One region of the Silvimonas sp. genome, then DNA from elsewhere that is predicted to be linked to it. Evidence: riboswitches for the same ligand, from Rfam matches in the RefSeq annotation. Region 1 holds a riboswitch; the other holds the start of a gene.

What was found. Region 1 has a riboswitch for glycine ahead of gcvT (glycine cleavage system aminomethyltransferase GcvT). Riboswitches for the same ligand answer to the same signal wherever they lie in the genome.
Region 2: it holds a riboswitch for glycine, as region 1 does, so the genes downstream of both, P4L78_RS03280 (L-serine ammonia-lyase) here and gcvT (glycine cleavage system aminomethyltransferase GcvT) in region 1, are expected to answer to the same signal.

What each region holds. Positions count from the first base shown of each region.
Region 1 is NZ_JARLJK010000066.1:344,666-350,511, reverse strand. It holds gene P4L78_RS09530 (XAC2610-related protein) at 1-143, opposite strand, end outside; gene gcvP (aminomethyl-transferring glycine dehydrogenase) at 285-3,146, opposite strand; gene gcvH (glycine cleavage system protein GcvH) at 3,243-3,629, opposite strand; gene gcvT (glycine cleavage system aminomethyltransferase GcvT) at 3,752-4,897, opposite strand; glycine riboswitch at 4,951-5,066, opposite strand; glycine riboswitch at 5,181-5,278, opposite strand; gene P4L78_RS09510 (REP-associated tyrosine transposase) at 5,326-5,846, opposite strand, start outside.
Region 2 is NZ_JARLJK010000054.1:384,929-390,774, forward strand. It holds gene P4L78_RS03260 (DUF3592 domain-containing protein) at 1-441, shown strand, start outside; gene P4L78_RS03265 (M20 aminoacylase family protein) at 541-1,701, shown strand; gene P4L78_RS03270 (hypothetical protein) at 1,958-2,305, shown strand; gene P4L78_RS03275 (ChbG/HpnK family deacetylase) at 2,502-3,410, opposite strand; glycine riboswitch at 3,614-3,699, shown strand; gene P4L78_RS03280 (L-serine ammonia-lyase) at 3,933-5,333, shown strand.

The DNA.
Region 1 (5,846 bases):
TCCCATACCCCTTCAAATAACTGTGAATGGGAGATTTCAGGCGTACCGGCTTGAATGCTGATCGCAGCCAGGGCATAGATTGCGCCAAGCAAAGAGCGCAAAAATATCTGGGTCATATGCACAATACAAAATGAAAAATGCAAGCATATCCATCATTGTCGTTGCTTACCCCTGCATTTCCATCCCAATTGCTTTGTCGCAATGAGTGACTTGGTAATGCAAAATGGATAAAAGAAGGCCACCGCAGCGGGTGGCCTTTGTATTACGGCAAGCAACGACAACTATCAAGCGTAGCTATCCATGCTCGGGCAGCTGCAAACCAGGTTGCGGTCGCCAAACACATCGTCGATGCGCTTCACGGTTGGCCAGAACTTGTTGGTCGCCACGTACGGCAGCGGGAACACCGCAACCTCACGACTGTATGGGTGAGACCATTCGCCAACTACGTCCGCCTGGGTGTGCGGCGCGTTGTGCAGCGGATTGTCCTCGGCGGGCCATTCGCCGCTTTGCACTTTGGCGGCTTCAGCACGGATGCTGATCATGGCGTCGATGAAGCGATCGAGTTCGGCTTTGGATTCGGATTCGGTTGGCTCAATCATCAATGTGCCTGCAACCGGGAAGCTCATGGTCGGGGCGTGGAAGCCGTAATCCATCAGGCGCTTGGCGATATCGACTTCAGTCACGCCGGATGCTGCCTTGAGCGGGCGCAGATCAATAATGCACTCGTGCGCGACGCGGCCTTTGCTGCCGGTGTACAGCACCGGGTAATGCTCGGCCAGGCGGGTGGCGATGTAGTTGGCGTTCAGCAGCGCGGCTTCGGTGGCAAGGCGCAGACCTTCCGCGCCCATCATCGTCACGTACATCCAGCTGATCGGCAGAATACTGGCGCTACCAAAGGGCGCGGCGGATACCGCCGTCATGCCGCTCTGCGCGCCCGGTACCGGCGTGACCACATGGCTGGCCATGAACGGCGCCAGATGCGCTTTCAGGCCAATCGGGCCCATGCCCGGACCGCCGCCGCCGTGCGGAATGCAGAACGTTTTGTGCAGATTCATGTGCGATACGTCGGCACCGATATCAGCCGGGCGACACAGCCCGACCTGCGCGTTCAGGTTGGCGCCATCCATGTAAACCTGACCGCCGTGACTGTGCACCAGATCGCAAATCTCTTTCACGGCTTCTTCAAACACGCCATGGGTGGACGGATAAGTGAGCATCAGCGCGGCCAGATCAGCTGCGTGCTCTTCGGTCTTGGCTTTCAGATCGGGGATATCGATATTGCCGTTGTCATCACACGCCACCACCACCACGCGCATGCTCATCATCTGGGCGGTGGCGGGATTGGTGCCGTGGGCGGAACGTGGGATGAGGCACACATCACGCTTCTGGTCGCCACGGCTGTCGTGATAGCGGCGAATCGCCAGCAGACCGGCGTATTCGCCCTGCGCGCCGGAATTCGGCTGCATGGAGATCGCATCAAAACCGGTGATGGCTTTGAGTTGTTCGGCCAAGCCGTCGATCATTTCCAGATAACCCGTGGTTTGATCGACCGGCGCAAACGGATGCAGCTCGGCAAATTCCGGCCAGGTGACCGGGATCATTTCACTAGTGGCGTTCAGCTTCATGGTGCAAGAGCCGAGCGAAATCATCGAGTGATTCAGCGCCAGGTCTTTGTTTTCCAGCTTCTTCAAATAGCGCAGCATTTCGTGCTCGCTATGGTGGGTGTTGAAGACCGGATGCGTGAGGATGGCCGATTCACGTTTCAGCCCAGCCGGAATGAAGTCGGCACTGACGGCCTTATCCAGATCAGCCAGATCAAACACTTTGCCGGTGAACAGGCCAAGCAGCGTTTCCAGATCGCGCTCGGTGGCTTTTTCGTGGAACGCCACACCCAGCACGCCGTTGCCAGCGCGCCGCAGATTGATACCCGCGCCCAACGCCGCGTGGTAAACGGAATCGGCCTTGCTGCCCAGATCGACCTGCACGGTGTCATAGAATTTGTTGAACACCAACTTGCCGCCACTTTTCTGTACGCCAGTGGCAAACAGCGCGGCCAGGTGATGGATGCGCGCGGCGATGCGCTTGATACCCGCTGGGCCGTGGTACACCGCATACATGCCGGCGATATTGGCCAGCAGCACTTGCGAGGTACAGATATTGGAATTGGCTTTCTCGCGGCGGATATGTTGCTCGCGGGTTTGCAGCGCCATGCGCAGTGCCGGTTTGCCAGCGGCATCGACCGACACGCCAATGATGCGGCCTGGTGCCGAGCGTTTCATTTCATCTTTGAACGCAAAATACGCAGCGTGCGGGCCACCAAAGCCCATCGGTACGCCAAAGCGTTGCGTGTTGCCGATGGCGACATCCGCGCCCATTTCGCCCGGGGATTTGAGCAGTACCATCGCCATCATGTCGGCTGCAACAATCGCCACGGCCCCCTTGGCCTTGGCGGCGGCAATGTAACCAGTCAGATCAACCAGTTCACCGTTTTCGCCCGGGTACTGGAATAGCGCGCCAAAGTATTCGTTGGTACCGGCCGCTTCGGCATGACCCACCACCAGTTCAAAGCCGAAGTGATCGGCACGGGTTTTCAATACGTCCAGGGTTTGTGGCAGCACACGCTCATCCACAAAAAACTGGTTGGCTTTGGTCTTGGACACACGGCGTGCCATGGCCATGGCTTCAGCAGCAGCGGTGGCTTCATCCAGCAACGAAGCATTGGCCAATTCCAGGCCAGTCAGGTCGATGACCATTTGCTGGTAGTTCAGCAATGCTTCCAGTCGGCCCTGCGCGATTTCGGCCTGATACGGTGTATAGGCGGTGTACCAGCCGGGGTTTTCCAGTACGTTGCGCAAAATGACGTTAGGCAGGCGTGTGGGGTGATAACCCAGCCCGATATACGATTTGTTGACGCGGTTCTTGCCAGCAATTTCTTTCAGGCGGATCAGCGCCTCAGTTTCGGAAATTGCATCCTGCAAGGCCAGCTTCTGGTTGAAGCGGATACCGGCTGGCACGGTCTGGTCGACCAGTTCTGCGCTGGATTTCAGACCCAGCGTGGCGAGCATGGCGGTAGCGTCGGCCTCATCAATACCAATATGGCGGTTGATGAAATCGTCGTGATTAAACAATTCTGAGAGCGTCGTCATTTAGGGCAAATCCAGGCAAGCTGCGGCAAGTGGGCAAGGGCAAATCGGTGAAACATGTAGGGCGGGTGGCGGTGGGTTACACCCGCCCTACAGGTATTACGCGCCCAGTTCGCGGGCGTAGTCTTCGGCGGACAACATGCCGTCCAGATCGGCGGCATCGGCCGGCTTGAGACGGAAGAACCAGCCGCCGGTGTACGGCTCGGTATTGGCGATTTCCGGGCCGGCTTCCAGTTCGGTATTGATGGCGACCACTTCACCGGCAATTGGTGCGTACACGTCAGACGCGGCTTTTACGGATTCAACCACACCGGCTTGTTCTTCTTTAGCCAGCGTCGTGCCTACTTTTGGCAACTCCACAAACACCAGATCGCCCAGCAATTCTTGCGCGTGGTGGGTAATGCCCACAGTGACGGTCCCATCGGCTTCCAGGCGCATCCACTCGTGGCTGGCGGCGTATTTCAGTTCTGCAGGGATATCCAGCATGATGGTTCTCTCTCGATTCAAATGGGTTTAAATGCTTGTTACTGCTTCAGAAAAATTCAGAACCAGTAAATCCGGATTACAAGCGGGCGAGCCGTTGCCCACGGCTCGCCACGCAGATTGATTTAGTCAAAGACCTTCTTGCCCAGGCGCACAAATGGCAGCTTGACCACGCGCACAGGCGTCAGTGTGCCACGCAGATCCACCTCTGCGGTGCTGCCGGTTGCGGCAGGTACGCGGGCAATGGCAATTGAGTGTTTGAGCGTGGGCGAGAAGGTGCCGCTGGTGATGACGCCTTCGCCAGCGCCTGCAACCACCACTCGCATGCCTTCACGCAGCACGCCGCGGCCTTCCAGCACCAGGCCGACTTGTTTCATGGCAACCCCAGCGGCTTTTTCAGCCTCCAGCGCGGCGCGGCCGATAAAGTCGCGGCTGGCGGGTTCCCAGGCGATAGTCCAGCCCATACCGGCTTGCAGCGGGCTGATGGTTTCATCCATGTCGTGGCCGTACAGATTCATGCCTGCTTCCAGCCGCAGCGTGTCGCGTGCACCCAGACCACACGGCGCGACACCGGCAGCGATCAGTTGCGAGAAAAACGCAGGGGCCTCAGCCGCCGGAATCATGATTTCCAGGCCGTCTTCACCGGTATAGCCGGTACGGGCCACAAACCATTCGCCCATCGCTACACCCTGGAATACCTTGAGCGCGCGGATCGCATCTGCCCATTGCGGCTTGACGCTACAGACTTTGTCGATGGCGTTGGGGCCTTGCACCGCCAGCATTGCCAGATCATCACGCACGGTCAGGATGACCTCGCGACCTTCGCTGGTTTTACGCAACCATGCCAAGTCCTTTTCTCGCGTACCGGCATTGACTACCATGCGATAACCGTCTTCGGCCAGATAGACGATCAGATCGTCGATCACCGTGCCTTCAGGCGTCAGCAAGCCCGAATACAACGCCTTGCCCATGTAACCGAGCTTGGCCACATCGTTAGCCAGAATGCCTTGCAACCAGGACTTGGCATCGCCACCGGTGATATCGAGCACCACCATGTGCGAAACATCGAACATGCCTGCATCGGCGCGCACGATTTCGTGTTCTTTGAGTTGGGAGCCGTAATGAATCGGCATGGACCAGCCCGCGAAGTCGACAATCTTCGCGCCAGCGTCGAGGTGGGATTGGTACAGCGGTGTACCCCTCGGGGGTACCCCCACAGTGGCGCTGGATGTGCTTGAGTCGGGTTGCAGCGGGGTGCGTGGAGCGGTCATCGGGATTTCCTGGGCGTGTGGATTGCAAATACGTACACCGTATCTGCGGCTTACCACACCCCTCTGTCCCGGCACCTGAGATTTTCAGGCGATGGCGTATGCACGCACTGTCGCCCTTAGCCCCTTCGGTGTGCGCGCAACAACCGCGCCGCTCTCCAGAGTTTTTCCAGCCCGCCACTGAATAAAAAGGTGATGGCTGCGTTGCCCGGCCTTGCCGTACAGCAAAGTACTGTCTGCGGCCTGGCGTCTTGCCCTAACCCTTTTCTTCAGCGGCCTTTGCGGCCGATGTCATACAGTCCTTTTGCCTGAGCGATTGCGGGTGCGCTTGCGCCTTCGGCGGCTTCATCCATTGCGGACAAAACACTCTCCTGCATGACGGGCGGATTATGCGCAGCCCACGCCCGCTTGGCAACTGCCGTTCATGCGGGTCAAGGGGAATATGTCATGGAGGTGGCGGGTTGCACCCGCCCTACTAAGGCGCTGCGAATATGAAGTAGGGCGGGTGTAACCCGCCGGTTGATGAATGGCAATGGTTTTTTGCAATACACCAATCCGCAGAATAGACGCCTTGCTGCATATACTCTGTGAAACGAAGACCACGGCCAGTCTAAGATGCGGGTGATCAATCCATGCTTCATCGGGTTCCAGTGCAGGTAATCCAGATAGCTCTTGAATTCTTGTTCATTGGCGATCGCGTGTTCCCAGAAGCGATGCTGCCAAAGTGTGCTGTGGCCCTTTGTCCTTCGGCGTGGATTGAGTAAATCGGGTTGCAGATAGCTTTCTGCACACGCTACGCTAACATCACGTTTTATCTTCTTCCAGCGAGTGGAAAAGTCGGCATCCCCATCAGGTAACGTCCAGATGCAGTGCAGGTGATCTGGCAAAAGTACCCAGCCATCGATACGAAATGGCCGTGTTCTGCGTGTTTCAACAATGGCAACGTGCAATG
Region 2 (5,846 bases), on a different contig from region 1:
CAATCCGGCCAGCGGCGCTTGGCCGGGCTGCTGAAGCTGGGCGCACTGGTGCTGCTGGTAGCGGCGATTGTGCTGGCCGGTCGGCAATACCAGTTTTTGCAAGGCTCGGTGACTACCCAAGGCAAGGTGGTGCAATTGCTGGAGCAAAACCGCAGCCAGAGCACGGCCAACGCCGGTACCCGCAAATCCTCCGTGTATACACCCGAAGTCTCCTTTACAACGCCCAGCGGAGCGGTGGTTCATTTTGTGTCGCTGGTGGCGTCAGATTCACCGCAATTGCAAGCCGGGCAGGCCGTTACCGTACGGTATTGGGCCGATAACCCGTCGCATGCGCAGCTGGACCGCTTTGTCGATCAGTGGCTGGCCGCATTGTTGTGTGTTGTAGGGGCAATTGTGCTCGGGCTCCTGAGCTGGTCACTGCGGGGCGGGCGTTCGCGCTGAGTGCCTGCCGGGCGCGCCGTGTTGCCTGGCGAATCCGGTTGCACCCGTCGCTGCCTGCGGTACGATGCAAGGCTACGCAACCAATTTATCGGGGCTGCCATGCTGCAATCCATCCGTTCTTTTGAACCCGAATTGATCGAAATCCGCCGCACCATTCATCGCCATCCGGAACTGGGCTTTGAAGAAGTGCAAACCAGTGATCTGGTTGCCAGCAAGCTGGCCAGCTGGGGCTACGAGGTGCATCGCGGCCTGGCTAAAACCGGCGTAGTGGGCGTGCTCAAGGCCGGTACCGGCAGCAAGACACTGGGCTTGCGCGCCGATATGGATGCCTTGCCGATTCATGAAGCGACGGCTAAACCGTGGTCCAGTCAGGTGCCAAACCGCATGCATGCCTGTGGTCATGATGGCCACACCACCATGTTGCTCGGCGCCGCCCGTTATCTGGCGCAAACCCGCGCATTCAACGGCACGCTCAATCTGATCTTCCAGCCCGCAGAAGAAGCACTGGGCGGGGCAGAGACCATGGTCCAGGCTGGCCTGTTTGTCCGGTTTCCGTGCGATGCGCTATTTGGCATGCACAACATGCCCGGTTTGCCGGTGGGCCAGTTTTACTTTCGCAGCGGCGCCTTCATGGCCTCGGCCGACAGTTTGCTGGTTACCATCACCGGGCGCGGCGGCCATGGCGCTTTGCCGCACACCACGGTTGATCCGGTGGTGGTGGCGGCCAGTATTACGCTTGCGCTGCAAACCATTGTGTCGCGCAATATCGATACCCAGCAGGCGGCGGTCATTACCGTGGGGTCGATCCAGGCGGGCGATGTGGCCAATGTGATTCCCGGCCAGGCGATCATGAAACTGAGCGTGCGGGCGCTGGATCGCCAGGTCCGCAAAACCTTGCTGGAACGGATTGGCGATGTGGTGCGCTTGCAGGCGCAAAGTTTTGGTGCAACGGCCAGCATAGAGACGCAGCACGGCACACCCGTGTTGATCAACGACGAAACCCAGACGCGCTTTGCCCACGGTGTGGCCGCCAGCATGTTTGGCGACGAGGCCGCGCATTACGGTGCCCGGCCATTGATGGGCAGCGAAGACTTTGCCTATATGCTCGAAGCCAACCCCAATGGCTGTTATTTCTTTATCGGGAACGGCGATGGCGCCGGGTCGTGCATGATCCACAATCCGGGGTATGACTTTAACGATGGGTGCCTGACACCTGGCGCGACCATGTGGGCGGCGCTGGCCGAGGCTTACCTGAAGTAAAACGCTGTGTTTATCTGTTTCTGATGACAAAACCCCGGCCCGCCGGGGTTTTGTTTTTTGGACGACGCAACTGTGGGGATCGGCAGGAAATTTGTAGCTCAAGGTATCCGCAGCATGCCCTGAAACCGGCGGCTACAAAGGTCGCCCGCTGCTACAAACACCAATACACAGCCATTCATTTACCGCTAAACCACCATGCTATTGTCAGCGCCTCTTCACCATTTGGGTGACAGACACTGCGCAGGAGTAGTGGTTTATGGGGAACAAACAACGCATACCCGCGCTGGCTTTGGCGGTGGTTTTTTCTGGCTTGGCCCTGATGGCGTGGGCGGCTGACGGTGTACCGCCACCTTCTTTGCTGGACACAGACTTGAGCGCTTCGGCACCGTCTGGCCAGTGCAGCGCGCGACCGGGGCAGGCCGGTGAGCAAGGCAGCGGTAATGGGCACAAGCAACATCGACGGCCGCCACCCGCGATGGATAGTGACAATGGCGACGGCCCTCCGGATGGTCCGCCGCCGGGTGGTAAAGAGGGCCATCGCCCGCCCCCGCGTGACGGCTCCGCACCGCAAGGCGTGCCACCTTCGGGTTGTGGCGTGCAGTAACTTTGTGACTCGGCTTTTGTTTGAGTCAATGTCAGGACAAACGACTTACCCGATTTTTTGTTGGACCGTGCGTACTGTTGGCCGCACGTTGCGTACTTCCCTGGGAACTGGTGTTGTAGTGTGACGCCTCAGGCCGCAAGCGGGTTGCTGACCCTCGCTGCGGTCTTTTTTTTGCGCTTGGGCATGCCGACTGAGTTCAATCAGCCGACAGTGCCTCACGCAGGGCACGCATGCCAATCAGCTTGAAACCGCGTTCGTCAATGGCGCTACGCAATGCCGCACTGCCCAGTAGCTCGCGATCCGCCACACGGGTGCGGAAGTCCCGGGCGGCAATGGTGCGCAGCTCTGGCGTATCGTCGGCGGGATGGCAAACCAGCACGTGCACGCCTGGGCCACGGCTATCGAGCCAGTCGCAGGCAAATGCCAGTCGTTCTGAATGCTCAAGCTGCTTGTTGAACGGCAAGCCCATCACGCTGGCGACCAACACAACTTTGCCTGTCGCCGCCGCCGCCCGGTATTGAGCGACCACCTCTGCCGCTTCTTCCAGCGGAATCACGCACATCTGGGCAACCTGCCCGGCATCGATATCCGCAATCAGCGGTGGCACGCCATTTTGGGCGGCTAGTTCCAGGTAGATCGGCATCAGTTTGGGGTGATACAACGTCAGCATGTGGCTATCCACATGCGTGATATCGATCCCGAAAGCGGCGGCACGCTCGATTTGCGCGGTCAGTTCTTTGCGTGCGGCATCTACGTTGGCCGACTGGTGGGTCGGGCGCGCCAGCGAATGCAGATAACCGTGAGCATCCAGCAAGCCACTGGCTGGATCGCTGGTGGTGAGCGCACTCCAGCGATAGTCAGTCCACTCGCAATTGAGCGTCAGATGCACACCCAGATCGGCGGCCGCACCCAGCTCTTTGGCCGTGCGGGCCGCATATGGAAACCAGCTACAAGGCACCATGGTCGAGGCGGAAGTCAGGGTGCCGATCTCTACCAGCGAGCGCCATGCGCTGACGGTAGCCTGGCACATGCCGATATCGTCCGCGTGCGTAACCAATAGACGGTCACTGGCTTGAAAACCGAGGCGTTCTTGCAAGGTAGGCATGGTGCTTTCCTGTTTCTGGTTTGGATGGGCCGAGCCAGTATAGGCCTGGCGCATTGATCGCTGACGTTACGCCAGTGCAAGCGCGCAATGTCGGCAAACTCTGTTCCTGCCAAGGCATTTGGCGCGAATGTCGCAGCGGCCGATCATGGCGTAGAACCCTGATTGACATGCCATTGCCATCTCTCTACATTGCCCTCAGCTCTGACAGCTGCGCAGGAGAGACCACCGCTGGTGGCGCCGAAGGGGTATCGCCCTGAAAACTCTCAGGCAAAAGAACTGTGCTGCCATAGGGCTCTCTGGAGAGTGGGTCGCATGACCCCGCCGAAGGAAGCAAGGCGCCCATAGTGGGTGCCGCAATCTCTCAGGCACCAAGGACAGAGGGGGCAACATCCGGCTGGATACGGATGGGCTCTTGCTTTGGTGCCATTGCGCTTTGCGCGCCACAATCCCACCGCTCCCGCCGCCCGATTCAGCACAGTACGCTGGCCTGACGATTAGCCCGGCCAGTCAGAGAAGGTGCTTATGGCAATCAGCGTGTTCGACCTCTTCAAAGTGGGCATCGGCCCATCCAGTTCACACACGGTTGGCCCCATGCGCGCAGCCCGGCAATTTGCGCTGCGGCTGGCCAAAGATGGTGTGCTCGACCAGGTGACTAGCGTGCGCGCCGAACTGTTCGGCTCACTCGGCGCAACCGGCAAAGGTCACGGTTCGGATATTGCCGTGCTACTGGGCTTGAGCGGCGCCGAGCCGGATACAGTGGATGTCGATCAGGTCGCCGCGCAGGTAGCGGCGATTCGCAGCAGCCAGCAACTGCTGGTGTTGGGCACGCACGCGGTGGCTTTTCGCGAACCCGAGCATCTGACGCTGCACAAGCGCAAAACACTGCCATTTCATCCAAACGGCATGATCTTCGAAGCTTCCGACGTCGCTGGGCAGGTGTTGTCGCGGCGCGCGTATTTTTCGGTGGGTGGTGGTTTTGTGGTTGATGAAGCGGCCATTGATGCCGGTTTTGCGCCACCTGACGTAACCCACATGCGCCACCGTTTTGCCACTGCCGCCGAGTTGCTGGCACTGTGCGAATCGGAGCAAAAGTCGATCAGCCAGATCATGCTGGAAAACGAACTCACCTGGCGCGACGAGGCCACCGTGCGCCACGACTTGCTGAATATCTGGCAAGTGATGCAAGCCTGTGTGCGCCGTGGCTGCGAGCGCGAAGGCATCCTGCCCGGAGGGATGAAAGTCAAACGCCGCGCCGCCGAACTGCAACGCAAGCTGCTGGCTACGCCTGAGGCTGGTCTGCGCGACCCACTTACGGTTATGGATTGGGTCAACCTGTACGCGCTGGCGGTGAATGAAGAAAACGCCGCCGGTGGCCGGGTGGTAACGGCCCCCACCAACGGCGCCGCCGGCATCATCCCCGCAGTCATGCATTACTACATACGCTTTGTGCCCGGCGCGAATGAAGATGGCATCGTGCGTTTTATGCTGACGGCGGGAGCGATTGGCATTTTGTTCAAGCTGAATGCGTCCATTTCCGGGGCCGAAGTGGGTTGTCAGGGTGAGGTGGGTTCTGCCTGTTCTATGGCCGCTGGCGCTTTGGCTGAAGTGCTGGGAGGTACGCCGCAGCAGGTTGAAAACGCCGCCGAGATTGGTATGGAACACAACTTGGGACTGACTTGCGACCCGGTGGGCGGACTGGTGCAGGTGCCATGCATTGAGCGCAACGCCATGGCGTCAATCAAAGCCATTAACGCGGCACGGATGGCATTGCGCGGGGATGGCAGTCACTTTATTTCGCTGGATCGGGTGATCCGCACCATGCGCGATACCGGGCGGGATATGAATACCAAGTACAAGGAAACGGCGAGAGGTGGGTTGGCGATCAATATTGTTGAGGTGCCGGTGAATGTGGTGGAGTGTTGAGGTTGTTTTTGGCTGGCGATTTGGAAGGGGATTTGGCGCGGGGCGATTATCCACCGTGGCAGCAGTTGCGATGAGACGCGTTTTTGTAAGGCGGGTGCAACCCGCCGTTGCGGATTGGGTTTCAGCTTCAAAAGCTTGTTTTGTTTGTGCCTACGGCGCGAGTGAAAAGCGTTTGATACCCGGTGGTGATCGGGGGCACGTTTCATATGCAAAAGACACTTATCGTGCAACTTGCGTCGCCAAAGAAAGGTAACCCAAAGTCCCGCAGAGCGGGATAGCAAAAGGCGACCCGGGCGCGAGCGTCGGCGGGGCCCAAAGTCAAAAGCCGTGCCCATCGGGGGCACCCCCACAACGATGCAAAATGCTTCGAATGCGGTTGCAGGGGGAAGAACCGTCTGTTTGCCAAGATGGTCTACGCGCACCCTGCGTGCCCTCGGTCGGCCCGGAGCCTGGGTCTCCGGCTCTCGGTCGGCGTGGTGAGCATGGATGATGAGCCTGGAAGTAACGGCGATG